Regions from separate parts of the Exiguobacterium sp. s6 genome, predicted to be linked through region 2. Evidence: predicted binding sites of a transcription regulator. Region 2 holds the regulator's gene; the other holds the start of a gene.
The links. Region 2 encodes Rex, which represses fermentation and respiration genes when NADH is low (regulators of the CRP and FNR family bind a similar motif). Its sites were predicted from a motif close to TTGTGAAATATTTCACAA; they were not measured.
Positions count from the first base shown of each region.

Region 1: a site for Rex is predicted at 13,483-13,500, ahead of ric (iron-sulfur cluster repair di-iron protein). Genes of this name have one in related genera too.

Region 1 covers NZ_JACSLN010000002.1:168,613-184,094, reverse strand. The annotation lists gene KNP75_RS11905 (molybdopterin molybdotransferase MoeA) at 1-862, opposite strand, end outside; gene KNP75_RS11900 (molybdenum cofactor guanylyltransferase) at 862-1,410, opposite strand; gene KNP75_RS11895 (MogA/MoaB family molybdenum cofactor biosynthesis protein) at 1,407-1,910, opposite strand; gene moaA (GTP 3',8-cyclase MoaA) at 1,916-2,923, opposite strand; gene KNP75_RS11885 (MFS transporter) at 2,987-4,303, opposite strand; gene KNP75_RS11880 (hypothetical protein) at 4,526-5,038, shown strand; gene KNP75_RS11875 (Crp/Fnr family transcriptional regulator) at 5,039-5,731, opposite strand; gene KNP75_RS11870 (hypothetical protein) at 5,842-6,045, opposite strand; gene KNP75_RS11865 (QcrA and Rieske domain-containing protein) at 6,035-6,541, opposite strand; gene KNP75_RS11860 (4Fe-4S dicluster domain-containing protein) at 6,562-7,104, opposite strand; gene KNP75_RS11855 (molybdopterin oxidoreductase family protein) at 7,101-9,347, opposite strand; gene KNP75_RS11850 (hypothetical protein) at 9,340-9,627, opposite strand; gene KNP75_RS11845 (MFS transporter) at 9,608-10,735, opposite strand; gene KNP75_RS11840 (DUF3221 domain-containing protein) at 10,870-11,241, shown strand; gene modB (molybdate ABC transporter permease subunit) at 11,238-11,879, opposite strand; gene modA (molybdate ABC transporter substrate-binding protein) at 11,876-12,607, opposite strand; gene ric (iron-sulfur cluster repair di-iron protein) at 12,715-13,422, opposite strand; gene aceA (isocitrate lyase) at 13,570-14,850, opposite strand; gene KNP75_RS11815 (hypothetical protein) at 14,917-15,213, opposite strand; gene KNP75_RS11810 (malate synthase G) at 15,210-15,482, opposite strand, start outside.
Region 2 covers NZ_JACSLN010000004.1:7,568-23,049, forward strand. The annotation lists gene KNP75_RS13860 (hypothetical protein) at 1-256, shown strand, start outside; gene KNP75_RS13865 (hypothetical protein) at 307-714, opposite strand; gene KNP75_RS13870 (ABC-F family ATP-binding cassette domain-containing protein) at 711-2,612, opposite strand; gene KNP75_RS13875 (redox-sensing transcriptional repressor Rex) at 2,762-3,418, shown strand; gene KNP75_RS13880 (twin-arginine translocase TatA/TatE family subunit) at 3,418-3,636, shown strand; gene tatC (twin-arginine translocase subunit TatC) at 3,640-4,428, shown strand; gene KNP75_RS13890 (hypothetical protein) at 4,569-7,208, shown strand; gene KNP75_RS13895 (YesK family protein) at 7,315-7,608, shown strand; gene KNP75_RS13900 (FAD-dependent oxidoreductase) at 7,801-9,147, shown strand; gene KNP75_RS13905 (PspC domain-containing protein) at 9,179-9,361, opposite strand; gene KNP75_RS13910 (hypothetical protein) at 9,515-9,988, shown strand; gene KNP75_RS13915 (NADPH-dependent F420 reductase) at 10,005-10,589, shown strand; gene KNP75_RS13920 (TM2 domain-containing protein) at 10,629-10,988, opposite strand; gene KNP75_RS13925 (hypothetical protein) at 11,107-11,265, shown strand; gene KNP75_RS13930 (hypothetical protein) at 11,262-11,666, shown strand; gene bsh (choloylglycine hydrolase) at 11,785-12,759, shown strand; gene KNP75_RS13940 (hypothetical protein) at 12,793-13,071, opposite strand; gene KNP75_RS13945 (MDR family MFS transporter) at 13,182-14,417, opposite strand; gene KNP75_RS13950 (ABC transporter substrate-binding protein) at 14,521-15,482, shown strand, end outside.

The sequences.
Region 1 (15,482 bases), on a different contig from region 2:
CTGGCCGCATCCCGACTTTATTGAACAGTACTGTCGCTCCGAGCGCCTCATACACATCCGGTAAATAATCGAAATCTCCGACCGATACTCCGCCTGTCGTGACGATAGCATCACTCGTCTGAAGCGCTTCTTCGACCGCCCGCTTCGTCGAAGTGAACGTATCCGGCAAGATGCCGCCATACGTTGCCGTGCCGCCAAGCTCCTCGATTTGGGCAAGAATCATATACGCATTCGAATTATAAATTTGCCCGTCGGCTTTCTTCCGTCCCGGTTCGACGAGCTCGTCTCCAGTCGCGAACACAGTGATGTGCGGTTTCACGTACACGTCGACTTGTTCATAGCCGAACGTTGCGAGCAAGGCGATGACGCCTGGATTGATGCGGGTACCTCGGCCGACGATATTCGTTCCTGCCGCCACATCTTCCCCGCGATAGGAGATGTTGGCATCACGGGCCGGTCGTTTGAACGTCACGACTCGTTCATCTGCTTGTACGAGCTCGAGCATGACGACCGCATCGGCTCCGTCTGGAATTTTTGCCCCGGTCATGATGCGAATCGCCTCGCCGGCGCGGAGCGGTTCTCCGACATGTCCAGCTCCCTGAACGTATTGAATGGGTAATGTCACCGGTTCATCGCGGTTCGCAGTCAACAAGTCCGCGGAGCAGACAGCAAAACCGTCATACGGCGACTTGTCAAACGCCGGAACGTCATGCGTCGCGACGAGATCCATCGCTAAAATCCGTCCGTTCGTCCGATGCAACGGTACCGTTTCCGTCCGACCTCTCCCCGTCGCTTCTTCGACGCGTGCGACCGCCTCGTCAACGGCGAGCGGCTTACGAAATAGCGTCGATCCCTTTTCCATTACTCCACTTCCTTTCCTAGCACTTCTTCATAATCTCTCGGTGTGTTCACATTTTTAAACCAGTCCCGTTCAGCAAACGAGACGATTGTCGCCTCTGTCAAGTGAGGCATGACCGCCCGTTCGCCTCGACGTAACGCGGCTTCGAACTGGGACAGTATCGAGCGGGGATACAAGGCGATGAGCGGATGGATTCGATTATCGGCGTAGGCGACAACCGGCTGATCCCCTCGCTCCCTCTCAAGCCGTTCATAAACGGTCGGCGGCAACAAAGGTGTATCACACGCACAGATGGCATACCATTCAGCCGGGACGTGCCGCATGACGGTGACGATGCCAGCGAGCGGCCCCATGCCGCACCATTCTCTGTCGTCTTCGAGTTGATAGGGTGTCATCGACTGTCCGGCCGGCACGACGCTCCATTGGGACGTCGTCGTGGTACTAAGCGTCTGTCGTGCCCGGTCTTCAAACGAGACGTCCTCATAACGGGCTTTCCATTTGGGAGATCCGAACCGACGTGACTTCCCGCCTGCCAAGACGATCCCAATCATCGTGTCGCTTCCCAGACGATATGGGAAAGCTCAGGGAGGATCAAGCGAGTCATCGCCAAGTCGACGGCGCCTCGCGACCCTGGCATCGAAAAGATGATCGTATCCCCGATGCGTCCTGCTAAAGCTCGCGACAACATCGCCGCCGGTCCGATATCTTCCGTGAAGCTGACATAACGGAACAACTCGCCGAACCCGACCATTTCCCGGTCAAGCAGCGGTCGAATCGTCTCAATGGTGACGTCCCGTTTCGTGATGCCCGTTCCCCCGGTCGTCAAGATGACGTCCATTTTTTCGTCGACCATTCGTCTGACGGCCGCTTCGATTTCAAATGGGTCATCTTTCGTGATCTCGCGGTATGTGACCGTATGTGCTTCTTCTTTTAATAGCGTGCAAATATGTTCGCCTGACACGTCCGTATCGAGTGTTCGCGTATCCGAGATCGTTAAAATCGCTGCCCGGACACGCTGTGTGTTTTGATGTACATGGTTGTGTGCTTGCATCGTCTTCATCCTCCGATATAACTCATTTCAATCCGGTTACGTGCCCGACTCCCAGTTCGCGACCGTTCTTCCGAATAGCGGTCGTCCCGTACTTCCCATACCATTTTCAGTGTCATGGCGATCAATTCATCGCTCGCCCCACTGCGGAGCAATTCGCGGATATCGGTCCCGTCTTCAGCGAACAGGCACGTGTACCATTTGCCGTCACTCGATAGGCGGCCTCGCGTACACGTTCCGCAGAACGGTTGACTGACCGAAGAGATGAAGCCGACTTGCGCCCCATCCGTGTAACGGTAACGTTGCGCGACTTCTCCTAGCGTTTCAGGTGCAAGCGGTTCAAGTAATCCATTTCGTTGTTTCAACACCTCGAGAATTGATTCAGACGACACGACATGTTCGACGTTCCATTCATTCGCCGTGCCGACATCCATGAACTCGATGTAACGGAGCGTGATGTTCCGTTCTTTGAAATATGCGGCCATCGGGGCGACTTCATGATCGTTCCAGCCTTTCCGGACGACCATGTTCACTTTCACTTCGAGCCCTTGCCGTTTCGCCTCATCGATTCCTCGTAATACCGTCTCGGGCGACGTGCCGCGTCCGTTCATCATCCCGAACGTCTCGGCCGATAAGGCGTCTAGACTGACGTTGACCCGGTCGAGCCCAGCTTGCTTCAACACTTTCGCCATCCGTTCTAAATAGACGCCGTTCGTCGTCAACCCAATCGTCTCGATGGTCGTGACCGCGCGAAGGCGGCGAATCAGTTCATCGAGATTCGGCCTGAGTAGCGGTTCGCCCCCGGTCAGACGCACTTTTTTCACGCCGTGTGGGGCGATGATGCGAACGAAGCGCTCGATCTCGTCAAACGATAACAACTCATCTCGTTTTAAAAACTGATGGTGGCGAAACGCTTCTTCCGGCATGCAGTACCGGCAACGAAAGTTGCATTTATCAATGACTGAGATGCGTAAGTCTTCCAACGGTCGTCTCCGTCGATCGGTCCATGGTGTCATCTTGGTTCATCCTTTCTATCCATCAACGACAGCAGGGACCCTCACAGTCCCTGCGTCGGTTTGTCAGCGAATCGGCTTTTCAGCCCCGCTGCGCAAGTAATAATAAATTGTGGTGGCAATCGAGATCGCATAGAGCCCTAGCATGACGAACAACGCACCGTTGAACGAACCGACGAGCTCGAGCGACCAACCGAACATCTTCGGAATGAAGAATGCGCCGTAAGCAGCAAACGCTGCGGAGAATCCGACGACGGCCGGTGTCTTCGTCGCCACGAACACGTGGGGAATCATCGCGAACGTCGCTCCAGAGTTGAGTCCTGTTGCGATGAACAAGACGACGAAGGAGATGAAAAACATCGTCAAGTTGCTGTTCGTGATGGCCATGATGACACTGATCGTACCGAGCGCCATGATTCCGAACACGATCAATGTCACTTTGGCCGCTCCGATCTTATCACTGATCCAGCCCCCGAACGGACGCGAAGAGGCGCCAAGGAATGCACCAAGGAAGGCGAGCGCCATCAAGTCCGACTCAGGGAACTTTAACTTTAAAATCATCGGGAACGCTGCGGCATATCCAATGAAGGAACCGAACGCCGCCGTGTAGAGCAACGTTTGAATCCAAAAATGTTTGTCTTTAAACACGCTCGCCTGTTCACGAAGCGATTGACGCGCGGTCGGTAAGTTATCCATGAACAAGTATGCGCAGACCGTCAAAATGATGGTCGGCACGACCCAAAGGAGCGCGGCGTTTTGAAGCCAAATCTCTTCGCCGGTCTCGGTCACGAGGGCGTTCCCGCCGATGAACCCGAAAATACTTGTCGTGATGACGAGCGGTGTGATCAATTGGACGAGCGACACGCCCAAGTTCCCGATGCCTCCGTTAATACCGAGTGCCGTCCCTTTTTTCGCTTTCGGATAAAACGCGCCGATGTTGGCGTTTGATGACGAGAAGTTTCCGCCGCCTAGTCCGCAAAGTGCGGCCAAAATCATGAATACCCAATACGGCGTATTAACGTTTTGAACGGCATAGGCGATGCCTAGGAGCGGCAACAACAAAATCGATGTCGAGAAGATCGTCCAGTTCCGACCACCGAATATACTGTTTGCGAACGTATAGAAAAAGCGCAACGTCGCCCCGACGAGTCCAGGTAGGGCGGCCAACGTGAACAACTGGCCTTGCGTAAAGCTAAACCCGATTGAATTCAATTGGACGGCCGCGACCGACCACATTTGCCAGACGATGAATGCAAGCGTCAGTGCCGGGACCGAGACGAGCAAGTTCCGATTGGCGACTTGTTTTCCCGTCCCTTCCCAAAATCCCACATCCTCTGGCTTCCACTCGGCGAGTGCGTGTGACCCTTTGTCTAATTGTTGCATGGTCTATTCCTCCTCTTAACGGTTCAATTCGTACCCTAATCCCATCCTATCGGCCGTCCCCTTAAAAAAGTGTGCCTTCTTTCACACTTATTTCGCATCTTGAGTTTTTTTCTCACCCTGTCATCAATCTGTGACAAAATCGCCTATCTTTTGTTTCTGTGACATTGAACACAGAAAAACCCTCCCCGATTCCTTATCGTAAGGAATAGAGGAGGGATTAATTTGTCACATCTCATTCAAATCCACTGTGCGCCCGAAGTTCGCTTGGCGCTACAACCATATTTCTTCAGTCAAGACGGGGCCCACGTGTTCCGTGTCTTCGGCGTCGCGATCGCCGAGGCTGCGTTCACCGAGACGGGGCTCGATATCACATTCCCACTTGAAAGTCCGTTAGAAGAACTAGAAGCGCTGCACACCTTGCTCGTTCGGATCGACACTCACCATGACGTGACGATCGATGATACCCAGGCAGTTATCGGTTACTTAGGGGACGGGACAACGGTCACCGTTTATCGCCATTTCAAACGATGGCTCGACTTTTTATCTGCAGCGCGTGTCCGCTCGATGGAAGGTGTCGTCGTCGAGGTCCGTGCCAACGGGATCAAGCTAGCCGAAGGCGTGCTCCGGTCTTATGAGTTGATGGAAGATGGCGATTTTTATGTATCGGCCTGTACAATCGAGGCCGATGGGTTAGAACATTTCGAGGGCGAGCTATCACTTGCCGCCGTAATGTGATCAATCGATGACACAGACCGAGACCGGACAGTCCTCACAATGGTTGAGCAGTTTCAACCGGTCGAGGTCATGGATAATGATTTGACGGGAAGGGAGCGAAATAATCCCTTCTTGAGCGAGCTCGTTCAACATGCGGTTCACGCGTTCACGCGATGTCCCGCAATAGTTGGCGAGCTCTTGGTTTTTCAGTTTCAAGTCGATGAGAATGCCGTCTTCGACTTCCACCCCATAGCTGTTCGCCATACGAATGAGCGTCGAGTAGAGCGCTCCTTTTTTCCCGTTCAATACCAAGTCTCTAAATTTCGTATGCTGTTTCCGCATATGTTCGTTGATCATGACCATGAACTCGCGGACGAATTCCGGGTTCGACGACAAAATCATCGTTTCAATGCGCTCGATTTTGACCGCATAAATTTCACTATCTTCTAACGCCTTGGCGTTAAATAAATATTTTGGTTCGATTGCGAATAACGTCAACTCTCCGCAACAAGCCTCAGCGCTTAAACAACGTAACGTCAATTCTTTTCCATTTTCCGTCAATTTCGAAATTTGGATCAGTCCACTCTTTACAATATAAAATTCAGCTGCGTCTTCTTGTTCTCGGAACAGAAAACCGCCTTTTGGGACATGAATGATTCGATGTGCCAATTTTTTTGTTTCCTCGAGCACCATCGCTTTACTTGAATGAGCCATTTCCACCGACCTTCCTTAAAACACGTTGCACCATATGAAAGCTTGCCTTCATTCTAAACACAAACCCCCTCGAAACGCAATCAACATTTGGAAGCGTTTCAAGGGGAGGACTATTCTTTCGTACGATATTCAATTTTTTTCCAATATCGATATAATAAGCCGATCAATCCGACATTGATGACGGCGATGGTCATATACAGTCGCATCGAGGCATGATCATACACCATATAGCTCTCAATTGTATATTGCAAGAGTATCATGTTCGTCGCGAGCAATATGACCAATCCGATTAAACTCCAACCGTTACGCCCCATGATGAATCTCTCTTCCGACCGCAAAGATCTTCCCGTTCTCGATTTCAAGCAAGATTTTAGGGAGTTCCCGCTGCGGCGGACCGGCCTGTGGTTGGCCGTCGACACCGAAGTAACCACGGTGGCACGGACAGAGGAGTACGTCCTCCTCCTCTACGTAAAACACCGGGCACTGTAGATGGGTGCATTTGTTGTTATAGGCAACGAATTCACCATTCTTTAAATGAACGAGCAACGATGGTTCCGTACCCGGATATTCAAATTCGAGTGATTTCCCGCGCTCTAGCGCCTCGACCGTCGTGATGAATTGACGGTCGGTTCTCGGCTCGCTTCGAACGAAGGCCGCGATATTGAACGGGACGGTCGCGAGACCGAGTGCGATGCCTGCGCCGAACGTTGATTTGATGAACGCCCGTCGATTCAGTTTCACGTCATCGGCCCGACTCAAGTTATCGACGAGTGCGGATAACCGTTTCCGGTCTTTTGATTCATTTGACATAAGTCATCTTCCTTTCCATCTCAATCGGAATAGACGCCAAAGAATTCAGGGACGTAATTCCATTTATCGTCTTGCGAAGGCTTTTTCCCTTCGATCATGTTCATTTGGACGCGTTGACGACGGAGTTGCATCATCTCGTCATGGTCGATGAAGCGAATCGCATCCGACGGACAAACCGACGCACACATCGGCGCGATATCATGTTTGGAGCGGTCGTAACACATGTCGCACTTATACATCTTATTCTTCTCAAAGTCGAACTTCGGAATCCCGAACGGACAAGCGAACGTACAGTTCCGGCAGCCGATACATTTTTCTTCCGAAGCCGATAACACGACGCCCTCTGGCGTGATTTGAATCGCATTGGCCGGACACACTTGAGCACAAGCCGGATTTTTACACTGCATACAGATCATTGGGAACGTCTGACGGTTCTCCGAGAAATCGATATAATCCACATAGTTGCGCTCGAGCCCCTCGTGGTCCCCGCATTCGCGGCAAGCTGCCTGACAGGCCCGACAGCCGATACAACGTTCAAACTCTAAATACATGACCTTATTCATTTCGTATGAACCTCCTCATCCATGACGTGACAGCTCGTCGCAATCGCATGGTCCGCCATGAACGGCACGCTTGATCCGAGCGGGACCGTCAACGGATTAATGTGTAACGGGGTGTTGGCCGGTAACTTTTTCATTTGTACCGCACATACCTTGAACTCCGGCATGCGTGACATCGGATCGAGACACGGGTTCGTCAATTGATTGATGGCGAGCTCCTTGCCCCAATGATAAGGGACGAAGACCGTATCTTTTCGAATCGCCTTCGTCAAACGTGCTTCGACGACCATCGATCCGCGACGTGTGCGGAGTTCGACTTTGTCGCCCGTTTGAAGGCTATAACTTGATGCCAACTCCGGATGGATCTCCACGAACGGCAGTTTTGACATCGTGCTCAAGAAGTCGACACGGCGCGTCTGATTGCCCGACAAGTAATGGAAGACGACCCGACCTGTCGTGAGCGTGACCGGATATTCTTCATTCGCATATTCACCGGCCGGCCGATACGTGACGACAGGCAAATTCGCTTTTCCGTTCGCCGTTCCAAACCGTTCTTTGAACATCGTCGGTGTGCCGGGATGATCTTCGGACGGACATGGCCAAAAGACACCATACTCGTCGTCGATTCGTTCCCATGTGATCCCAGAGTAGTCAGCCGCTCCACCTTTCGTCGCGATGCGGAACTCCTCCCAAATGTCACGCGCCGTCTCGTACGGGAAGTACTGTCCGCGTCCCATCCGTTCAGCGATCCGCTTCATGATTTCCCAGTCTGGGAGCGAGTCTCCGAGCGGTTCGCGCACTTTCCGGATCCGAATGACACGTCCTTCTAGGTTCGTCGTCGTCCCTTCATCTTCGGCCCACGAACAAGCCGGCAAGACGACATCAGCGAACTCACAAGATTCCGACATGAAGAAGTCACTGACGACGAAGAAATCGAGTTTGTTGAAACTGTCCCATACGTACGGAAGGTTCGGTGCCGAAACGGCTGGGTTCGAACACATGAGGTGCATTGCCCGAATCGTTCCCGCTTGAATCTCATCGAACATTTCGAACGCGGACACACCTGGTTTTGGCATCTCGGAAGGATCGATGCCCCAAACCCCGCTCACATATTCGACGGCTTTCGGGTCAGTTAATTTCCGGTAGCCTGGTAACAGGTCTGCTTTTTGTCCATGTTCTCGTCCACCCTGCCCGTTCCCTTGCCCCGTCATCGTGGCCACGCCCGAAGCAAACTTCCCAATCATGCCTCGTAAGAGCGCCATCGACGTATAGAGCGAGACATTGTCGACGCCTTTTGACTGTTGTTCGACGCCGCGGGCGAACAACATGACCGAACGTGGGCTCTTCCCGTAAATATGACCGGCCTTCTCGAGTTTTTCGATGGCGACACCGGTCACCTCACTCGTCCGTTCGAGCGTCCAGTCTCGGACCGACGCTTTCAACTCTTCATAGTTATCGCAACGCTCATCCACGTACGCTTGATCAACATAATCGTGTTCGACTAAAAAGTTGAGCAGTCCCATCGCAAGCGCCGCATCCGTCCCTGGCTTCAAATCGAGATGGACATCGGCGACGCGCGCCATCGGAATTTCACGCGGGTCGGCGACGATGATTTTCGCGCCTTTGTCTTTCGCCTTCCAAATATGTTGCGTCGTCGTCGGATGACATTCGGCGATATTCGAACCGGCGACAAAGAATGTGTCGACGTGCTCGAACTCCGTCCACGGAAGCGTCGCTCCGCGGTCAATCCCAAGTGTCTTTAAGAAACCGCCGGCAGCTGACGACATGCAGAAGCGACCGTTGTAATCGATGAACCGTGTGCCGAGTGCGACCCGGGCATACTTCCCGACGAGGTAACATTTTTCATTCGTCATCGAGACGCCGCCGAAGACGGACACCGCATCTTTCCCATGCTCTCGTTGAATGCGTTTAAAGTTCGCTTCGATCACGTCGAGCGCTTCTTCCCATGTCGCTTTTTCAAACTTGCCGTTCCGTTTGATGAGCGGAGTCATGATGCGGTCCGGATGTTCGATCGTTTGATAGGCCGTGACGCCTTTCGGACAAAGTTTTCCTTTGTTGACCGGGAAATCGTAGCGTGGTTCAACGCCTTTGACGGCCCCGGTTTTCTCATCGACCCGGATATGCATGCCGCACTGCATGCCACAGTAACAACAGTGGGTCGTGATCAACTTTTCACCCGGTTTGATTAAATTCTGTACTTCTGGCGACGTTAAAAAGTCACTCATCGTCTTCCCCTCCATAGAACGTTTCCGCTCTTCGTTTTGAAAATCCACTGACGTGATAGCCGTTAATCGTTTGAAGCGGATAATGCATCCCGTCACTTCCGGGCCGTCCGAGCGCCGAATCGAGCCGGGCGCGACGACGACAGGCGTGACAGAGGTCTTGGACCGTGTGCGCCGCATCGACTTTCACGAGTTGGTCCGACCCCTCGAGCAATTGTTTCACTTGTTCAATCTCTTCAAGCGTGCCGGTCGGTTCGCCGCACTTAACGCACAGGTGTCTCATCTTTTGCCTCACCTTTCGTCTCCTTCGGTCGGCCGAATCCTGGCATCGACATGCCCGTGTTCGTATCGACCGGGTGTGTCGGTAACTGTCCGTTCATCAAGTTCAATTGCATCTTCACACGCATCGAACGTCGACACGGTTGGCAGTAATCGGAGAGCTGGGTCCCGTCACTGAGCCCGAGCTGGATCGTCTGTGCTTGCAAAATCGCTTGGACGTCCTCGACTTGATTGTCCGTCGCATAACGTGTCCCACACCCGGCGCAGACACGTGTCTCATCTGCCTCAACTTCCCGGTAGTTCATCGGGACACTGGCCGCCATCGGTCGGACCGGCAAGTGGAACAGTTTACCGAACGGGAAATAACATAAAAAGATGATGACGGTCAATTGATGGAACAAGGCGAGCTCGTGATGGATGAAGCCTCCGAAGAACACGTACGAAACGGTCAGCAACAACCCCGAGACAGTGACGATGAGCAACATGAGGAGCGGTAAAATATCAAATTCGAACCGCTGGGTCACTTTCACGTCCTGGTCGTTGATCCGGCGATAGAGTGCCATGAGCACGCCGACGAGCAACATGAGCGCGGTGATGTTCAACCCGTTATAGACGAGCTCCGCGAACAACCCGTGCGCAGCCATCTTGATGGTCGGGATGTTAAAGACGACAATCTGATACGTCTCGATATCAATCAAATCAAACCGCATCCATTGGAACGTCAGCCCGAATGTGATGGCGAACGACCCGAGACATCCCCAGGCAATCAACATATGTTGGGTCCAGCGGTACCAGCCACGTTCCCAGATGAACTTCTGTAAGACAATATTGTTGACGGTCGTGGCGGCGACGGCCTTGCTGGCCCGTTTCTTTTCTGCCTTCATTTGTTTGAGGCTCCGCTTCAATACTTGTGAGGTGGCCGGCCGTGCAAAAAATAACGTCAAGCGGACGACCATCCCAATCATGCAAATGACGGCGGCGATATAGTAGCCGAACAGCGCCATGTCTACGTGCTCAAATCCTGCCGAGGCGATCCATGTCGAGAGCACCAAGACGGTGAATCCTACGAACGACCACTTTGCGGCGGTCGAATAAAAATAACGATCGGACATATGTGTTCCCCCTTCTCTTTCCGAGCGACTTCATAGTTTCATCATAAAGATGACATCTCGACTTAACTGTTACTTTTTTCACAGATAAGCGATTCGAGACGTGACAGAATAATGAACGAAGGAGGCGTTCCCTTATGAAATCATCGCTTAAAATCATGTTATTCCTCACCATCGCGGCCATGCTCGTCGTCTTTTCCATCGGTTTCGTCTTCGCCAATCGAGCGACGACCGAACCAGATGTCGAGGGGTATGTGATTGAAATAAATGAATCTGACCGCACCGCACTCGTCATCAGCGGAATTACCGCAGAAGAGGCCACACTCTCTCCTGACACCTTGTTCGCGCAAAGCGAACCGGAAGACGTAAGCTGGTTCAAGTTTCAAGTGAAAGCCACGTTCAAGCAAATCGCTGTCGGGGACCACGTCCACATTTGGAAAAAGACCGGTCCGAGTATCTTAAATACTCCGAACCGGTCTTATGTGAAAAAAGTCGACGTGATCGACTAATATGAACGCTTGCCATAACGTTCACTCAGCCAGAGGACTAAAAACGCCAAACCAACCAACCATCCGCTCCAGACGAGTGCCTGGGTCATATCACCGTTGATTGTCGCCATATAAATCGCTGTGGCGAGCGTCATCGTCTCGCCCGGGATATTTCCGGCAATCATCATCGTAATCCCAAACTCGCCGATTGATCGGGCGAAGCCGAGGACGAAGCCGCTCGTCAACGCAGGTAACAGCAGCGGAATCGTCACGTAGGTGAACAGTTGACGCTCTGACCCGCCGAGCACGCGTCCGGCCTCATACCATTCCGCATCGAGTTGTTTGAGACCGAGACGAATCGTTTGGTAGATGAGCGGGAACGCGGCCAAGGCGGACGCGATGACGTTCGCCTGTTTCGTGAACAAGATAGTAATCGGCAACAATCCGCCGATCCCGTTGTTCCCGAGGACAATCAAGGCGTATAGTCCGATGACTGTCGGCGGCAAGATGAGCGGCAGTAAAAACACCGTCTCCAACAGCCGCTTTCCTTTGAATTGACGGTGATGCATGAAATAGGCTGCTCCGAAGGAGAGGACGAAGGCGCTCACCGTCGCCAGCATCCCGACTTCGAATGTGAGTTGAAGTGGAGATTGCGTCATTTAGAAAATCCTTTCGCTAAAAAGTGAGCTTGGATATCATCGTCAAACAAACGCGCGTAAACATCGCGCACGTATGGATTGTGCGTCAACCGGGCCGCTGGATACGCGATCGTACCCGTCGCTTCAAACGGGACCGACTGAAGCGACTCGACGTCCGTCGTCAGTTCCGTCTTATAGACGAATCCCGCATTGGCGTCGCCTTGTTCGATGAGCGTCAACACTTGTCTCACATTCTGGGCGAACATGATTCGCGGTTCCACTTCTTCCCACACGCCTTCCACTTCTAGCGCCGCTTTCGCGTAGCGACCGGCCGGGACATTGACCGGGTCACCGATGACGATCCGAGCACATGCGTTTAAGTCGTCCCACGTCTCCGCGCACGGTTTCCCTTTCGGTGTCACGAGCCACAGCTCGTTATGCAAAAACGCATCCCGCTCTAGAATCGGGATTTGTAATCGGTCGACATCATCAACGCTCGCGGCTAAAAAGATATCTGCCGGAGACCCGTGATCGATTTGTGCTCGCAAGGCGCCGCTCCCGTTCGTCACGACCCGAATGTCGATCCCATCGAATTCCGCTTCAAGTTGTCGCTCGACCGCTTCTAAAGCCGGTCCTAAGCTTGCCGCCGCCAAAATGGTCACGGTGTCCTCCGAATCTGAACTCGACCAGACTTGACTTAGTAATAAGGCGACCGTCACCCCTACGATGACTCCACTCACCCGTTTCATGATTAATCACTCCTTTGCTTCCCCTTTATCGTAGCGCTTGATTTGCCTCCCATCTGTATCAAACGTCACAAAAAGACACCCCCACGTAAGTAGAGGTGTGCCACTGCTTAAGCGAACGTGCGCGCCCGCGGGAATAAAATGTTGTTTTCGAGATGAATGTGTTCAAATGTATCCGATTCGAGCGCTTCTAACCGTTGATAGACAAGACGATACGTCCCACACGCTCCTTCAGGCGGCGTATAGTCGTTCGTGATTTGACGCAATTCTTTTAAAATGTCACCGGCTGCCGCGTGTTCTGACTCGAGCGAGGCCAAGATGTCATCAAGCTCCCGTCTCGTTTCAGCTGTCGGTGCCGTCTCGTGACGAAGCAACGTCGGGAAGTCTTCTGTTTCTTCTTTGACGATATGTTGTTCAAGTTCCACTTTCAATTGATTGAACAGTTGATGAATGCGTCCGAGGTGCGGATGGTTTTGTCCGTGAACCCGGAACACTTTTGTCACATATGGTGTGAGCTGTGGCAATTCGTCCGTCAAAAACTGGTGATGCTTATAAATGATGTGCTCAATCAATTCCGAAGAAGAAGCGGCATCCCAATCGATACTCTTCTCGTTCATCTCTTGCTTGCGTTGATAGAGCGCATTAACTTCTTCTAAAATGTCTTCCGTCGACCGTTTCGATTTATCAGTCGCTTCAGCGAGTGGTCGGTTGCCGCCACAACAAAAATCGATTCGGTTCCGTTTGAAAATGTCTGCCGCTTGCGGGCATTGTTTGACGATTTCAGATACGTGCGTATCGCCCGTGAATGTCTGTGTCATCTGTCATAACCTCCATATTCATTTTGACATGTTCAGCGTAGCAAGAGTTTGACGACAAAAATGTGAAATACGTCACATTTAAGTGAACAGGATGCACGCGTTCTGAATTTGGACACAAAAAAAGCCCCTCTTGTGGAGGGGCGACGCTTAATGGGACGGCGCTTCAAATTGTTCTGCCTCGGTCGAACCGGCCAGCGCCGTCGTTGACGACTGGCCTCCCGAGATGACGAGAGACACCTCATCGAAATACCCGGTCCCGACCTCACGTTGGTGACGTGTCGCCGTATAACCGTGCTGTTCTGCACTGAATTCGGCCTGTTGCAGTTCCGAGTAGGCGGCCATCCCGCGGTCTTTATACCCGCGTGCGAGTTCGAACATTCCGAAGTTGAGCGAGTGGAAGCCAGCGAGCGTGACGAATTGGAACTTATATCCCATCGCACCAATCTCTTGTTGGAACGATGCAATCTCCTCATCCGACAGCTTTTTCTTCCAATTGAATGAAGGCGAACAGTTGTAAGCGAGGAGTTTCCCCGGATACTTCGCATGAATCGCATTGGCGAATTGACGCGCTTCGTCCAAATCAGGCTCGGACGTCTCGCACCAGACGAGGTCGGCGTACGGTGCATAGGCGAGACCGCGCGCGATCGCCTGTTCAATTCCCGCCTCGGTCCGGTAAAAGCCTTCCGGCGTCCGGTCACCGACGATGAACGGATGGTCGATTGGGTCGATGTCGCTCGTAATCAAATTCGCTGCGTGAGCATCCGTCCGGGCGACGATAATCGTCGACACCCCCATGACGTCTGCCGCAAGCCGTGCGGCAATCAAGTTCTTCACGGCCGTCTGTGTCGGCAGCAACACTTTGCCGCCGAGGTGACCGCACTTCTTCTCTGAAGAGAGTTGATCCTCCAAGTGGACGCCGGCTGCACCCGCCTCAATCATCGCCTTCGTCAACTCGAACACGTTAAGCACACCGCCGAAACCGGCTTCCATGTCAGCGACGATCGGGGCGAACCAATGCGTATCGCCTTTCCCTTCCGCCGTTTGAATTTGATCGGCCCGTTGAAGCGCCTGGTTAATCCGTTTGACGACGCTCGGCACCGAGTTAGCCGGGTATAGGCTTTGGTCCGGGTACATGTGCCCCGACAAGTTCGCATCGGCGGCGACTTGCCATCCGCTCAAATAGATGGCTTCGAGACCCGCCTTCACTTGCTGGATGGCCTGGTTCCCCGTCAACGCGCCGAGCGCGTGGACGTAGTCTCGTTCGTGGAGTAACTCCCATAACCGTTCCGCTCCTTTTGTCGCGAGCGTATGCTCGATTAGGACAGACCCCCGAAGCCTCATCACGTCTTCGACCCCATATGGACGTTCGACCCCGTTAAACCGTTCCGACTGTAACATATCCTCTAGTTGCATTTGTTGTTCATTCATATCCATTCCTCCTGTATTATATTAATTTATATATTTATCGTTTGTTATATAACAGATAATGCAAGCTTAATCCAAGTATGCACAGCATTCGAGCGCCGCTTTGAATGACGAGTGCTCCATCCCGCAGCAACGACAGACGTTTTCTTCGTCACGATCTTCTGGTTTACGGAATATGACGACCTCTTCGACCGGCTCTCTCATGATTTGGAGCGACCCGTCGGCCCGGTCGAGCACGAGGCGCATCAAATCGTTCCCATAGACGAACGCCGTGTTAGCGAGCGCCGCTGTCGATTCCCCCGAGACGATCCGACGGACGACCCAACGTTCAATCAACTGTTCGCTTTCGATTTTTTTCGTTGTCATGATGATGCTCCTCCTTTTAAATTCGGTTCTAATGTCACTTGTTGTAAAAACTGTCGGCGGCGCCGGTGCAGGATCGGTTCCGTATATCCATTTGGTGATGCATCGCCTTCGAACACTAACTCTTTCGCCGCTTGATAGGCGATGGAGCAGTCTACATCTGGCGTCATCGGACGATAGTGCGGATCTTCCGCGTTTTGCGCGTCGACGACCTCGGCCATCCGGTAAAGCGTCGCTTCGACTTGTTCACGGCTACAGATTCCATGGTATAG
Region 2 (15,482 bases):
ACCGGGACGAGAAGCGACTGAAGAAGAGGCGGCGAAGTTCGAGGACATCGTCAACGAGTTTGACGAAGAGCAATTGTTCGCCCAAGTCATCTCGACGCATGAGGCAAAATATGTGACGAACGACGAAGAGGCGCTCACATTCTACAAAGTGTTCGTCCGTGACGTCGATACGAACGAGTACGTGTTTTTTATCACGGAAGACGGCATCAAGCTCGACTTCCACACGCGCGGTTTCCAACCGTTGCGTTATTTCTAAACGTAAAACAGGGAAGCTGACCTCCACAATGGAGTGCGGCTTCCCTGTTTTTATACTTCTGGATGATGTTTCTTTTGTTTATACCACATATTCACTCGGCTCACGACATAGACGATCAAGGCGAGCACCCACATGAGGAGCGTCGACTGATAGAAGTGGCCCCATACCGAGCCGGGCGTGTAAAAGCTGTGCACGGTCACATCGACCGGCCAGACGACGAGGCGGATAAAGAGCGTGCTCATGAGCAGACCGCTCAACAAGCTGATGACAATCCCGCTCCACGTCTGGATGATGAAGCCGATGACGACCGGCAGGAAATAAAACAGGAACGACGGGACGACGGTCGGTTCCCCACGAATCAGTTCGGATACGTACTCCGTCCCGGTCGGCACGATGTAGGCGAGACCAGTCAGGAAGGCGTGCATCCACTCGATTCGCATCGCACGGAATCGCATCATGAATGGAGCTCCTCCCATTCTGCATACAGCGCCGTGATCGATTCTTTCGTCGCATCGGACTCGGTCGACAGTTCCTGTGCCCGAGCGAAGTCGTTGAAGACGTCCGGTTCACACAACAGCTGCTCGATTTCCTCGAGCCGGGCCTCGTGTTGCTCAATCGTGAGCTCGATCTCCTCGATCCGTTGTTTCATCCGGCGCTCCTCGCGTTGCTGTTCCTTGTCGGCGCGCTGTTTCTTGACGATGACTTGTTTCGTCTCTTCACGAGCGAGTCGGGCCAGTTCTTCGAGTTCTTCTTTCTTCTCGACGTAGTACGAGTAATCACCGAGGTATTCGTCGATGCCGTTCGGCGTGATCTCCAAGACGCGCGTCGCGAGCCGGTCGATGAAGTAACGGTCGTGGGAGACGAACAAGATCGTGCCCGGGTAGTCGACGAGGGCGTTCTCGAGAATCATCTTCGAGTCGAGGTCCAAGTGGTTCGTCGGCTCATCCAAGATGAGCAAGTTCGGCTGCTCGAGCTTCAGTTTCGCGAGCGTCAAGCGGGCCCGCTCTCCACCCGACAGTTCATGGACGCGCTTCATCACGTCGTCACCACTGAACAGGAACTGACCAAGCAGGCTGCGGACTTCTTGTTCGCGCATGAGCGGCCAGTCGTTCCAAATCTCGTCGATGACGCGGTTGGCATCCGACAAGTTCTGTTGTTCCTGGTCGTAGTAGCCGATCTCGACGCCGGTGCCGTAGCGGATGTCACCGGTGAGCGTCGGCTGTTGTTTCGTCAACACTTTCAAGAGCGTCGATTTGCCGACTCCGTTCGGACCGACGAGGGCGACCGATTCGCCGCGTTGCAGCTGAAAGCGGAGATGCTGGGCGATCGGCTCCTCATAGCCGATGGCGAGGTCGCTGCCGCTCAACACGTCGTTCCCGCTTTGGCGTTTGATTGAGAACGAGAGGACGGCACTGCGCTCGTCACCGTCCGGCGCTTCCATCCGATCGACTTTCTCGAGACGTTTGCGGACGCTCTGGGCCCGTTTCGTCGTCGTCGCCCGGGCGATGTTGCGCTGGATGAAGTCCTGCATCTTGGCGATCTCTTCTTGTTGGGATTCGAACTGCTTCTTCTCTTGCTCATAGATCGCGGCCTTCTGCTCGAGATACTTCGTATAGTTGCCGACGAAACGACGGCTCCGGTGGCGAGAAAGCTCATAGACGACCGAGACGACGCGGTCGAGGAAGTAGCGGTCGTGGGAGACGATCAAGACGGCGCCTTTATAACCGCTCAAATACTTCTCGAGCCAGCCGAGCGTCTCGATGTCCAAATGGTTCGTCGGCTCATCCAAGATGAGCAGGTCTGGACTTTGAAGCAGCATCTTCGCCAGGGCGAGGCGGGTCCGTTGTCCACCGGAGAGCGTATCGATGCGGCGCTCGAAGTCGTCCGGATAGAAGCGCATCCCGTGAAGGACGGAGCGGATCGTCGCCTCGTATTGATAGCCGCCGCGGTCTTTGAACGTATGCTGTTCTTCATCGTAAGACGACAACAGGCGCTCATAGGCGGCCGGGTCGTTCAAGATGCGCTCAGATCCCATGTCTTGTTCCATGCGGCGCAGCGTTTTTTCCTGTTCAATTAAATCGGTGAAGACGGTGAGCATCTCGTTCCAAATCGTCTCGTTCGATTCAAGTCCTGAATCTTGGGCCAGATAGCCGATCGTCACATCTTTTGGCTTCATGATATCGCCTGAGTCATAGTTGTATTCCCCGGCGATGACTTTGAGCAGTGTCGACTTGCCGGCGCCGTTCCGGCCGACGAGGGCGACGCGTTCGCCTTCTTGGATTTCGAGTTTGACGTTCTCTAAAATCGGCTCGACGCCGAATGATTTCGATAAGTTATTGACTTGCAGTAGGATCAAGTGAAAAAACCCCTTTCTCTCTATTTAGTATACTGTATTTTTTAGTCTTTTCAGGTATATTCGTTGAGTGGTTATGTGAATTCGTTTACAATCAAGGTGTATGAAATTAGATTCGTTTGAAACGCGTCGTAAAAAGGAGGCTCTTTCCGTTGAGTCAAAACGAACCAAAGATTCCGCAAGCGACAGCCAAACGGTTGCCACTATACTATCGGTTTATCCAAAGCCTGCATTCATCAGGAAAACAGCGTGTCTCTTCTGCTGAACTGAGTGAGGCGGTCAAGGTCGATTCGGCCACGATCCGTCGCGATTTCTCGTACTTCGGTGCGCTCGGTAAAAAGGGATATGGCTATAACGTACAGTATCTGTTAGACTTTTTCCGTAAGACACTGAATCAGGACGAGATTACGAACGTCGCCTTGGTCGGGGTTGGTCATCTCGGGACAGCTTTCGTCAACTATAACTTCCTTAAAAACAATAACACACATATCGTCGTCGGGTTCGACGCAGACGAGACAAAAGTCGGCACGACGATGTCCGGTGTCCCGATTCATCACGTCGATGAGATGGAACAGATTATGAAGCAAAACAAGATTGACGTCGCGATTTTGACGGTGCCGTCTGCCTATGCACAGCCTGTCGCGGATGACTTGGTCCGCTTCGGCATCAAAGGCATCTTGAACTTTACACCGGCCAGGCTTACTGTGCCGGATACGGTCCGCGTCCATCATATCGACTTGTCGATCGAACTCCAGTCGCTCATTTACTTTATGCAACACTATCCATCTGCTGAGGGGGTCCATCAATAATGGAATTACTATTATCGTCACTCGTCGTCGGTATTCCAGGCGGAGCAAGTCTGTTTGTCATCGCGATTATCGCGCTCATCATCTTCGGGCCGAAGAAATTGCCTGAGTTCGGCCGTGCCGCCGGACAGACGCTCCGTGAGTTCAAAAATGCCACGAGTGGCATGATGAACGAGCATGACGAGAAAGACAAGAAAGAAATTGAGAAGAAAGAGCAGTAAGCGATGAGCCATCAACCTGATCAAGAACGGGCACTGTCCGACCACTTGACAGAGCTGCGGAGACGACTGATGCTGTCGGCATTTGTCGTCTTTGCCTTCTTTTTGATTGCTTTGCCGAGTGTCAAATATGTGCTCGCCTATCTCCAGGCCGACCTCGTCGAACGAGGCCTTGAATTGAACGCCTTTGGGGTCGCGGACCCGCTCATGATTTACTTGAACTTGGCGCTCGTCATCGGTCTCGTCGCGGCTGGTCCGTTTCTACTGTATCAACTGTGGGCGTTTGTCGCACCTGGTCTGCATCCGAACGAGCGGAAAGCGACGCTCGCCTATATTCCGATCATCTTTATCTTGTTCCTCGTCGGTTTGGCGTTTGCCTACTATTGGTTGTTCCCGCTCGTCCTCGATATCTCGACGGACCTCGGGCAAGACCTTGGTCTGACGCAAATCATCGGGGCGTCGAACTACTTCACGTTCTTGCTGCAACTGACCATCCCATTCGGACTGTTATTCCAGTTACCGGTCGTGACGATGTTCTTGACGCGCATCGGTGTCGTGACGCCGTACTTCCTGTCATCGATTCGGAAGTACGCCTACTTCGCCTTGTTCGTCGTCGCGGCCTTCATTACGCCGCCGGATTTGACGTCGCACCTCATGGTGTCACTGCCGCTCTTCTTCTTGTATGAGATTAGCTTGTCGATCTCACGCATCACGTACCGGGGCGTGCTCCGACGTGAGAAAGAGGCGATGGTGAAAGAACAGATGGATTTGATGAAACAAATGAATGAGAAGTAAACACCATGTCATGCGACGTGGTGTTTTTTTGATTTTAGGGCTATTCAATTTTGAAAAAACAACTTAAAATTAGGAGGGTTAAATCAAAAAATGGATTATTTTTGAAAGTTATACATTCATAAACAGAAATGAGGAGACTGATGAAGAAGTGGTTATGGAGCATGCTCGTGGTGCTCGTCATGATGGTGGCACCGGGAGTCGAAGTTCGAGCAGAAGACTATGCCAAACCGGAAATCATTCCGGCAGGAGAAGTCGTAGGAGATAGTGGGTATGTGTGGCGTTCGGGAGATCCGGAGACGCTTGTTCACATTGAGACCGGTGAGGAATATACGTTACCGATTCGCGTGTCTGCTGCTTATAATATGTATGCCATCGGAGACGGCCGATTTATGTTAAAAGGATGGCCGGAGTGGGTGATGTGGGATATACGTACGAATGAAGCGACGACATTCCCAATCGAAGCAGGAAGTGAGAATCGACTCGTGTCAACGAATGTAACAACAGGAATGATGTTATGGGCTGATGACGAAAAGTATATTATCACATCGATGTCAGGTGATATTCTCGGATCGCTCACGAAAGGCAGCGATCCGGTATACAGTCTGCTCGATGACGGGAACGTCCTCGCATTCGCCGACGGTCAAGTGACGAAGCGGACGGTGACAGGAGAAGTGCTTGAGACAATCAGTTCCTATTCAGGACAGGTGCGGTGGGCCCGTCACATGAAAGAAGCGAATCAATGGTTCGTGATCAAAAGTGATGACTCGGAGCACATGTTTATTTTCGATTTGGCGACGAAACGATGGATTGAGAAAGATGCGCCAAACGTAAGTAATCTTACGTGGAAAGACGGCACCTACTACTTCATGACGCGAGAAATGTATACGACATTCTATGTCAGTTATAACGTCAGCACGAATGAGTGGAAAGAGGCACCGATTGATGACGCTGACATTCGACAACACGGTCCGTGGTACGTGTTTGGTATGAAGAAGACGGAAGTGTACACGCCGGAGTCTTTATGGAAAGCGCCATGGCAATTGAATGTCAATGTGCCGAAAACGACGAATCGCTATGAGGTAGGTCGTCCATATGACGTCAACGGAACGGCCACGCTCGTTGATGGTACGGCCTTACCGATTCCAGCGACTGAGCTGACGGCACGTTTAGCCTATCAAGACGACCCGTTCGTTTGGGAGCAAGGGAAACTGACGTTACAGACGAATGAGTCGTATGACATGATTTTTAAGTGGAACGATTTTGAGCGCCGGTTAGACTTATGGGCATCGAACTATGTGCCACTCACACTCGACCCGCCAACCGGTGTCTTAGGTCCGATTAGCGGGAAGACGACACCGAACACGCCGGTGTTTGTCAGTGTGACGAAAAACTTGTATCAATCGAACTCATCGGATTCATTGTTGAACTATCAATCTGCGACGATCCAATCGGATGAGTCCGGGCGCTATACGTGGCAACCGGCGCGGTGGTTCACACCTGGATCGCGTGTGACTGTGAAAATCGGTAGTGGGTCAGGTGTTTACGCCGATCCGATTGAACTTCAGACGGTCAAAGAAAGTGACGATACTTCATCAAATGGTATCTCGGTTCTGACGAAAACGGTCACTTCAGGTGTCACATTGAAAACGACGCCGAACGCCGCAGTGGATGTGTTGATTCGCAGTGGGAAATACTACGAAATTTCGAATGAGCAGGCAGATGAAGACGGACTCATTTCGATTAAAGAGTTTAATACGATGCCTGTAGACATCGGAACAAAAGTCTACTTCAAATTAAAAGAGGCACCCGCTTCGGCGTTCCGGCTCACAACCGTGGAGACAAGAGTGGAACCGCCTGTCTTTTCGTGGACTCGGACACCGTTAATGTATGACAAATCCATCAACATCACATCGAGTACCGATCAGGCCTATCGCATCTATCGAAACGGTACACATGTGGCGACAACACGCGTCATGCCGTACACGTTCGAGACGCCATTAAAAGAAGGGGATGTCATTCTCGTCACACGTTCGAGCGGCGATGCGACGTATGAACTCACAAAGACGGTCCGTGCGTTCACTCCGACGCTCAGTGTGACGGACACGTTGATGACGAAGACACAAGCGACACTCTCAATCAAAAAGACGAGCACGGCGACAGTGCGCTTCTATGTAAATGACAAACTCGTCTCGGCCAAACGCCTATCGACGACACGTTACACCGTCCCCGCCAAACCGGGGGATCGCGTTCGCGTCAAAGCATCGGTCGGCTCGAAATCGCGTGACGTCTCGATTCAGTTGCCGAAAACGTCGCTGTCGACGCTCTCGATTAATGATGAGAAGTCACTCTGGGTCGGGTACGTGATCCCGAATAGCACGGTCACGTTGAAGAACGGTTCGAAAGTATTGGCTACTGCAAAGGCGAGCAGCACCGGACGTGTGACGCTCCGCTTCACGAGGCAACCGGTCAATGCGACGCTCTCGTTGACGAGCCAAAGCGGGACGTTCCGACATGCGCAGACGGTGAAGGTGACGACTGGACCGACACCGACGCTCGCGCCGACGATTCCATCGAGCGCATCGAAGACACTGAAGGCGACATCGAACGTCGCGTATGGCACATTGACGCTCACGCGGGGGTCGACGGTCCTCGCGAAGAAGACGGTGACGGCCACGTCGACAACGCTCAGTTTCACCCCACAAAAGAAAGGAACGAAATTGACACTCCGTCTCGTGACGCCAAAAGGCCGAAGCGTGACGAAGACGATTTACGTTCGTTAACAAAAAAGCCATTCGCGATGATGCGGATGGCTTTTTTTAGAGATAGGGAACGAGGGAAAGCCGTGATACGATGAAACCAATCAAACATAGGTCAGGGGGAGAAACGATGGCTTGGGAGTACTACGGGGATGAACTCATCATCATCGGCGTGTTGACGACAATTTTGTTGATTGCCGTGCTGAACTTTTTGAAATCGCGATTCAAGCGGAGACTCGTCTTCTCGTTGACGTTGCTCCTCGTGGGATACATATCGTGTATCATCGGACTCGTCTTCGTCCGCGGTTGGGACGCGCTGGGCTGGATTTTGATTGGCATTAGTCTGTATGTAATCGGTCTCCTCACCTATATCGGCGTCGTTATCTATCACTGGGTCAAAGGACGACGCACCACAAACTCATAAGTGAACCGTTCCGGTTGCGGGACGGTTTTTTTGTTGTCACACATGGAGTTCAAACTTTAGACATAATTACGTGAAAAAGTGAGCAAAAGGATTGTCAAACCTTCTTGTGAAATAGTACACTAAGTTCAGAAAGTAAATGTGATATTTATCACAAACACTAACTTGCCTAACACTCAAAGGAGAGACAACCATATGAAAATCGCAGTCATCGGATGTACACACGCAGGAACAGCAGCAGTCAAAGGATTACTCGCCAAGCACGACAATCTCGACATCACGGTGTATGAGCGCAACGACAACGTCAGCTTCCTCTCGTGTGGGATCGCCCTCCACGTCGGTGGTGTCGTCAAACGTGCGGAAGAGCTCTTCTACGCGTCACCGACCGAACTCGAAGAACTCGGCGCGACGATGCGCATGAAGCACGACGTGTTGAACATCGACACGGAAGCGAAGACGGTCCATGCGAAAAACCTCGACACGGGAGAAGACGTCTATGACACGTTCGACCGTTTGATCGTCACAACTGGTTCATGGCCGATCGTCCCGACGCTCCCTGGCATCGAGATGACTGGGATTGAGCTCTGCAAAAACTATGGCCACGCCCAACGCATCATCGAGCGGGCGAAAGATGCGACGAACATCGCCGTCATCGGTGCCGGCTATATCGGTGTCGAGCTCGTCGAAGCGTTCGAAGTGTACGGTAAACACGTCACGTTCATCGATAGTGCCGACCGCATCTTGAACAAGTACCTCGACAAGTCGTTCACGGATCAACTTGAAGCGGACATGACGTCACGTGGCATCGACCTCGAGCTCGGCCAGACGGTCGAAGCGTTCCGCGGGACAGATGGAAACGTCACGCACGTCGTGACCGATAAAGGTGAGTTCGAGGCTGACCTCGTCATCCTCTGTGTCGGCTTCCGCCCGAACACGGGACTCCTTCAAGGCCAAGTCGACATGCTCGGCAACGGCGCCATCATCGTCGACGAGTATATGCGCACGAGCAACCCGGACGTCTTCGCGGCTGGTGACAGCTGTGCCGTCTATTACAACCCGGCGCGCACACATGCCTACATCCCGCTCGCGACGAACGCCGTCCGCATGGGAACGCTCGTCGCTGAGAACTTGATTGCACCGCGTGTCCGTTATCAAGGGACGCAAGGAACGTCAGGTCTTCGCCTGTATGATTGGAATATCGCCTCGTCAGGTCTCACAGAAGAAGCGGCCGCCTTGTTCGGCCTCGACGTCGAGAGTGTCGTGATTGAAGATGCGTACCGTCCGGAGTTCATGCCGACGGCTGAACCGGTTCAGTTCAAACTCGTCTATGAAGTCGGCACGCATCGCGTCGTCGGTGGACAAGTCCTCTCAAAAGCGGACATGACGCAAGCGGTCAACACGTTGTCGCTCGCCATCCAAAACGAGATGACGGTCGAAGAGCTCGCCTATGTCGACTTCTTCTTCCAACCTCACTACAACAAGCCATGGCACTTCATCAACAGCGGGGCGCTCGCGGCGATGAAAGACAAAGTCAACGCATAAAAAAACTCGGGAGCCGCGGCTTCCGAGTTTTTTATAGATAGCGTGGAGCGTCCTTCATCGAGTTGGCGAGGATCATATAGATGAGAAAGTTCCCCGGTACGATCAGGAAGAGCAGACGAACGCCGAGCGGGGACAAGTCAAAGTATTCAGCGATGCCGCCGTAGACACCGAAGAGTGAGCGGTTCGTGGCAGATTTGCGAAGCGGACGGGACATAAGTGTAGCTCCTATCTCAGTTGTGATATGAAAATTTTACCATATAAACCTACTGGAAATGTATAGGTTCCACAGGTTTTTTTTCGTCTGAAGCCGGGGAAGGGGTAAGAGAAAGCTGATGTGTCACCTGGTCCTGTCAAAGGAGGAGCCAATATGGCCAAGAAGGAAAAACAACCGTACCATATCGTCACGTTCACGTTTCCAGAGGAGTCGATCTCGTATCAAGCATTCAGCAAGTTGAAGAAGTACCACGCCGAAGGACTCGTCGGGTTCGAACAACTCGTCGTCATCAAGCGTGAAGATAACGGGGCCTTCTCGTTCGAGGACGCCGTCCAACTGACGCCGACGAACAAGTCGACGAAAGGTGCCTTGATCGGGATGGCCGTCGGGATTCTCGGCGGACCGTTCGGGATTCTATTCGGCACGCTCACGGGAGGACTCATCGGAGGAACGAAAGATTTGAAACACGTCCAGAGCATTCAAGAGACGTTCAAGCGGACGGTCGGAAATATCGAGCCTGGACAGACCGGGGTGATGGCGATTGGGGAAGAGTTCGATCACTCGGTGCTCGATGGACTGGCGGCTGAACTTGGCGGCACGGTGACACGGACGGACGAAGAACTGTGAAGGGGAGTCGAACTATATGAAGATTGGTATTTTAGGGGCCGGAAAAGTCGGGCGGACGCTCGGACGCAAATTCGAGGACGTCGGCTATGACGTGTTGTACGGGACACGGTCAGAACGGGAAGGGACGATGTCGCTCCAAGAAGTGGCATCGAATGCGCAAATCTTGTTATTGACGACACCGTTCGCGGCGGCCGTCGATTTGATTCAATCGCTTCGGGACTTGGACGATAAGATCGTCATCGACGTGACGAATCCAATCGCCAAAGAGTTTGACGCGATCGAGCGACCGGAAGGGAAATCAGGGGCCGAGCATCTGCAGGAACTCGCACCGCACGTCCGCATCGTCAAGGCGTTCAACCAGACCGGCGTCGAGAACTTGGAGAATCCGAACATGTCGATGATGTTCATCGCCGGAGACGAGCAAGAATCGGTCCGGGCCGTCCAAGACCTTGCCTCGAAGATTGGTTTCGACGCCCATACGCTCCGTCACTTGAAGCTGGCGCGAGAGCTCGAGTCGCTCGCGTGGCTATGGATTCATTACGCGACGAAAGAACGGAAGCATCGGAACTTCGCGTTCTACTTGAAAGAGAATAGCTTCTAACAGAAAAGACGGTCACGCGTTGGCGTGACCGTCTGGTCGTTAAAAGGCAGCTTGACGCTCAGAGCGAGTCTTCAACGACTCGATTGTCTCGCGTTCGATGGCTTCGACTTCGCGCTGTTGCCAGCCTGGCATGAGGAACGCGTCGACGAGCGCCCAAATGCCGGCGACGAACAGCCCGATAAAACCAATCAATACAACCGTAAGGACGATTGAACCGACCGTGAGAGCAAGCATCGCGAGGGCGCTACCGGTTTTCTTGAAGTAGAAGCGGTGAGCACCAAATCCGCCGAGGAAAAACCAAAGCAAGTACGCGACGACGAGATTGCGTTTCTTTTTCTCGACTTCGCTGTTGACGAGGAGCATTTCCTCCGTCGATAAATCGGTACGTGAATAATTCATGATAGGATGTGCCTTCTTTCCGAGAATTGATATAATGAATGCAGACTTTATTGTACCGGGAAACGGATGAATTCCCATGATTTTCTATTTATTTTTTTTGGAAGTGAGGAATGAACCAATGGGCTTTGCGATTGTGACGTTCATCGTCGCGTTTATTCACGTCATCGCGGGAGCGGTCGTGTTACATAAATATCCACAATATAAGTCGATCGCCATCAGTGTGATCGTACTCGGTTTCTTATATGGTGTGTTGACGGTCGGGTTTATTGTGTTATGAAAAAATCACTGTGGCCCCGTGCATCACTCAAGCAAAGGGATAAACTGAAGCTCGGAATGTTCGCCATGCTCGGGTTTGTGATTGGGGATATTTGGTTTGGCGAGGTGCCGGATACGACCGTCATGATGTCTGCGCTGTTCTTTTATGCGTGGCGTCGAGACATAGCGTTTGCCCACGATGAAAAAGTCGGTCAAGCCATTGGACGTGAGGCGAATGAGCTCGCTTTACGTATCATCATCGTCACTTTGGTCATTGCTTCCTTCGTGTCGTTCTTCGTCGACACAATGAGTTATCCGCTTGAATCATTTGTATATTTTACCTTGGCGTTCGTATTCGGATTGAAAGGAATCGGACTTTGGTTTTTCATGCCGGAAACAGCGGTCGAGACCGAACTGAATTAATATGAAGAACGATGTGGCACACGCCTCATCGTTTTTTCTTATGGTTGATGTCAGTTGAAAACGTGAATAGGACAAAGAGTGCTGTTATTGTCTGCATTGGATTGGAAGGAGTCTTATTATGTGTACAGCAATCACGTACGCTCCGCACGCCCACTACTTCGGCAGAAACTTAGACTTGAACGTGTCCTATCACGAGCAAGTGACGATCACGCCCCGACACTATCCGTTCAACTTCAGACGGATGGGCGAGAATGCGAACCATTACGCGATGATCGGGATGGCGACCGTCGTGGAAGACTATCCACTCTATTACGAGGCGACGAACGAGAAAGGGCTCAGCATGGCGGGGTTGAACTTCCCGGGGAATGCCGTGTTCAAGCCGGAAGTCGACGGACAAGACAACGTCTCCCCGTTCGAGTTCATCCCGTGGATCCTCGGCCAGTGTGCGACAATCGAGGAAGTGAAAGAGCGATTGGCGACGATTCATCTGATCAATCTCAATTTCAGCGACGCGCTCCCGCTTCACCCGCTGCACTGGATGATCGCCGACAAGGATACCTCGATCGTCGTCGAGCCGATGACGGACGGGTTGCGCGTGTACGACAATCCAGTCGGCGTCTTGACGAACAATCCGTCATTCGAGTATCAGCTGTTCAATCTGAACGATTATCGGCACGTCTCGACGAAACTGCCGGCCAATACGTTCGCGCCGACATTGAACCTCGATGCCTATTGTCTCGGATTAGGCGGGCAAGGCTTGCCGGGTGATTTATCGTCGACATCACGATTCGTCCGGGCAACGTTCGCTACATTTAACTCGGTCTGCGAACCGACCGAGGTGTCCGCGGTCGGGCAATTTTTCAAGCTGTTGGATACGGTGATGCAAACACGTGGCTTGAACGAGGCCGAGGACGGGACGTATGAGTACACCATCTATTCCTCGTGCTGTAACGTCGATGATGGTATCTATTACTATCGGACGTATGACAACAACCAAATCACGGCCGTGTCACTGTTCCATGAACCGTTAGACAGTGAGCAATTGATTACGTATCCTCTACAACACCACCAACAGATTCATTACGAGAATTGAGAACAGCCCTCTTCGCGCGAAGGGGGCTGTGTGTTACAGTGTGTCGTTATAGAGAGGGGCCTCATCGTCCGTGCTGATGACTTTCAAATGACGTTCGTCTTTCACATAGACGCTCTTATAAGCGACGCGTTCACCTTCATAGAACAAGATGACGCGGTTGCCGTCGTTGTCCGTCTCGACTTTCGGTTCATACTGCGCAATCTCAATCGTCTCTTCGAGCACGCCATACTCTTCGTATGTAGACAGGTCGTCTTCGTTTGAGCAGGCGACGAGAAACAAGGAAGCGACCAGCACGAGAAATGCTTTCTTCATCGTATCTCTCCTTATTTGATAGTTAACCTATCAAATATAACGCAGATTGATATCTTTTTCAAAAATGATCCTACACAAACGGTCCCTCACATGTGAGAGGCCGTTTTGACTTAGGACGCTTTTTGATTCAAGGCCAACGTTTCTTTCATATAGATACCTGTATACACCAAGAAGCAGCCGACACAGACGACCAAACCGATATAGACGCTCATCATGAACGGGGAGAGGAGCGAGCCGATGAGAATCGTCGAGCGCGACATGAAGTCGGCACCGGCGAACGATGTCCCTGCGAACGCCGAGTAGGCACCGCGCTGATCTTCTGGCATCATGTTCGCTTTCTCCGTGTTCAGGACAGGTGAGTAGAGCAACTCACCGAACGTTGCGAGAATCATGAACCCAAGCAAGAGCGTCATCGAGTTCGCGCTCGTGATGACGGCGTAGCCAATCATGTACAGCAACAACCCGCCGAGCAACGCCTGTTTGTTGGAGAAGCGGGACGCGAGGCGTTGAATCATGAACGTCAACGCGACGACGATGAGCGTGTTCTCGATTTGGATGAGGCTGAACATCCGCACCCCGTTGATTGCCCAATCGTTGATGGACATCGGCTCGAACGAATCGGCGAGCCGGACGGCGACGTAGCTCCCCATCGAAAACTCGGCGGCGAGAATACACATCGTGCCGAAGACGACTTTGACGAACGGACGATCACGCCAAGCGATTTGATAGCTTTGAAAGATATCGACGAAGACGAGTTTCAGTCGCTGCGACGTCCACGTCCGCTTCGTATCTTCGAGGAAAATCGCATAGGCGATTGGAAGCGTCGACGACGTCACGGTCAAAATCCAAAACAGTAACAGCTGATTGCTGACGTAGAGCCAACCGCCGATGGCTGTTCCGATTGCAATCGATAAGTTGATTAACCAATAGTCGAGCGCATAGACGGCTTTCCGGTTCTCAGGCGTCGTCGCATCGATGATGATGGCACTCATGGCAGGACGTCCGAGGTTGCTCGTCACCGTGAAAATCGTATATGCAACCATGAAGACGATCATCTGGTCTATCATGAGGCAGAGCGTCATCGTGAGGAACATACCGGCCGTGATGCTCGACGTGAGGACGAGCAGCTGTTTGCGGGAGAAGCGGTCGGCGAGATAGCCGCCCAACAACCCGATGACATAGCCGAGACAGACGAGTGTGATTAAGAAGACACCGGCGATTAACTCGTTGAACGCTTTGACGAACAACAGCGCCATGAACGGCATGATGGCGAATGAGACGGAGCGATTGAAAAATGATGTGATGAGTCGAACTTTAATCGGACGAGGTATTTCTTTCCATTTCATATTGTCACCTTCCATTCTGTACCTGTATCATAAACAAGACAACAGAACTTGAAAATGGACGAATCGAGGGGATGATGTCCACTTTTGATGAGGGGGAATGGGCATGGATGCCTACTTATTTAGTTTGTGGAAGCAATGTCGGGACGGGCATTACACGATTGCGGACATGGCGGACGCCATCCATTTAAGTGCCAAACAGACGAGACGGCACTTGCTTCGCTGGCAAGAGGAAGGTTGGCTCACCTATACGAGCGGGCTCGGACGTGGCAACGTCAGCCAACTCGTCTGGTTGCGTCATGTGGAGAGCGAGTTGGCCGAACAATTATTGAAGCGGATGGAGACCGAATCGATCGAGGCCGTGACGAACCAGCTCGAGTGGGACTGGTCACCGGCGCAGGCCGGGCGCTTCATGCGTCAGCTCGAAAAGAAGTTCGGCTACGTCCAGACATCGAGTGACGCCCTCATCATTCCACGGCGGCGCAACTTTCTGACGACGCACCCGCTCGAGGCGGCCGATATTCATAGCGCGCATCTCGTCCAAAACGTGTTCAATCGACTGTTTACGATTGACGCCTCGGGACAGGTGACGGGTGAGTTGGCGCATCACTATGAGTGGCAAGGAGACACACTCGTGCTGTTTCTGCGAAAGGGAGTCCGCTTCCACGACGGCTCGCTCATGACGAGTAAAGACGTGACAAAAAGCTTGCGGGCGCTCTTCCAGTCGCCGGCTTATCGGGAGACGTATCGTTACGTGCGGCATGTCGCCTCGAATGGTCCATACCGAGTCGATGTGACGCTCGATCGTCGTCGCAACTCGTTCGTGCCACGCCTGTCGATGATTCACACGAGCATCGCTAAAGACACGATTGGGACGGGACCGTTCCTGTTGGAGCGGCATGACGCCGAGAAGACGGTGCTCGCGGCGTTCGAGAACTATTTTGGCGTCCGGTCGCTGCTCGATCGTGTTGAATTTTTACAGGTGCCTGACGGCTACGATCCGACGTACCGTATCTCATCGCGAGACTCCGAGGAGACAGGCTACATCTCGACACCGTCAGGCTTCAC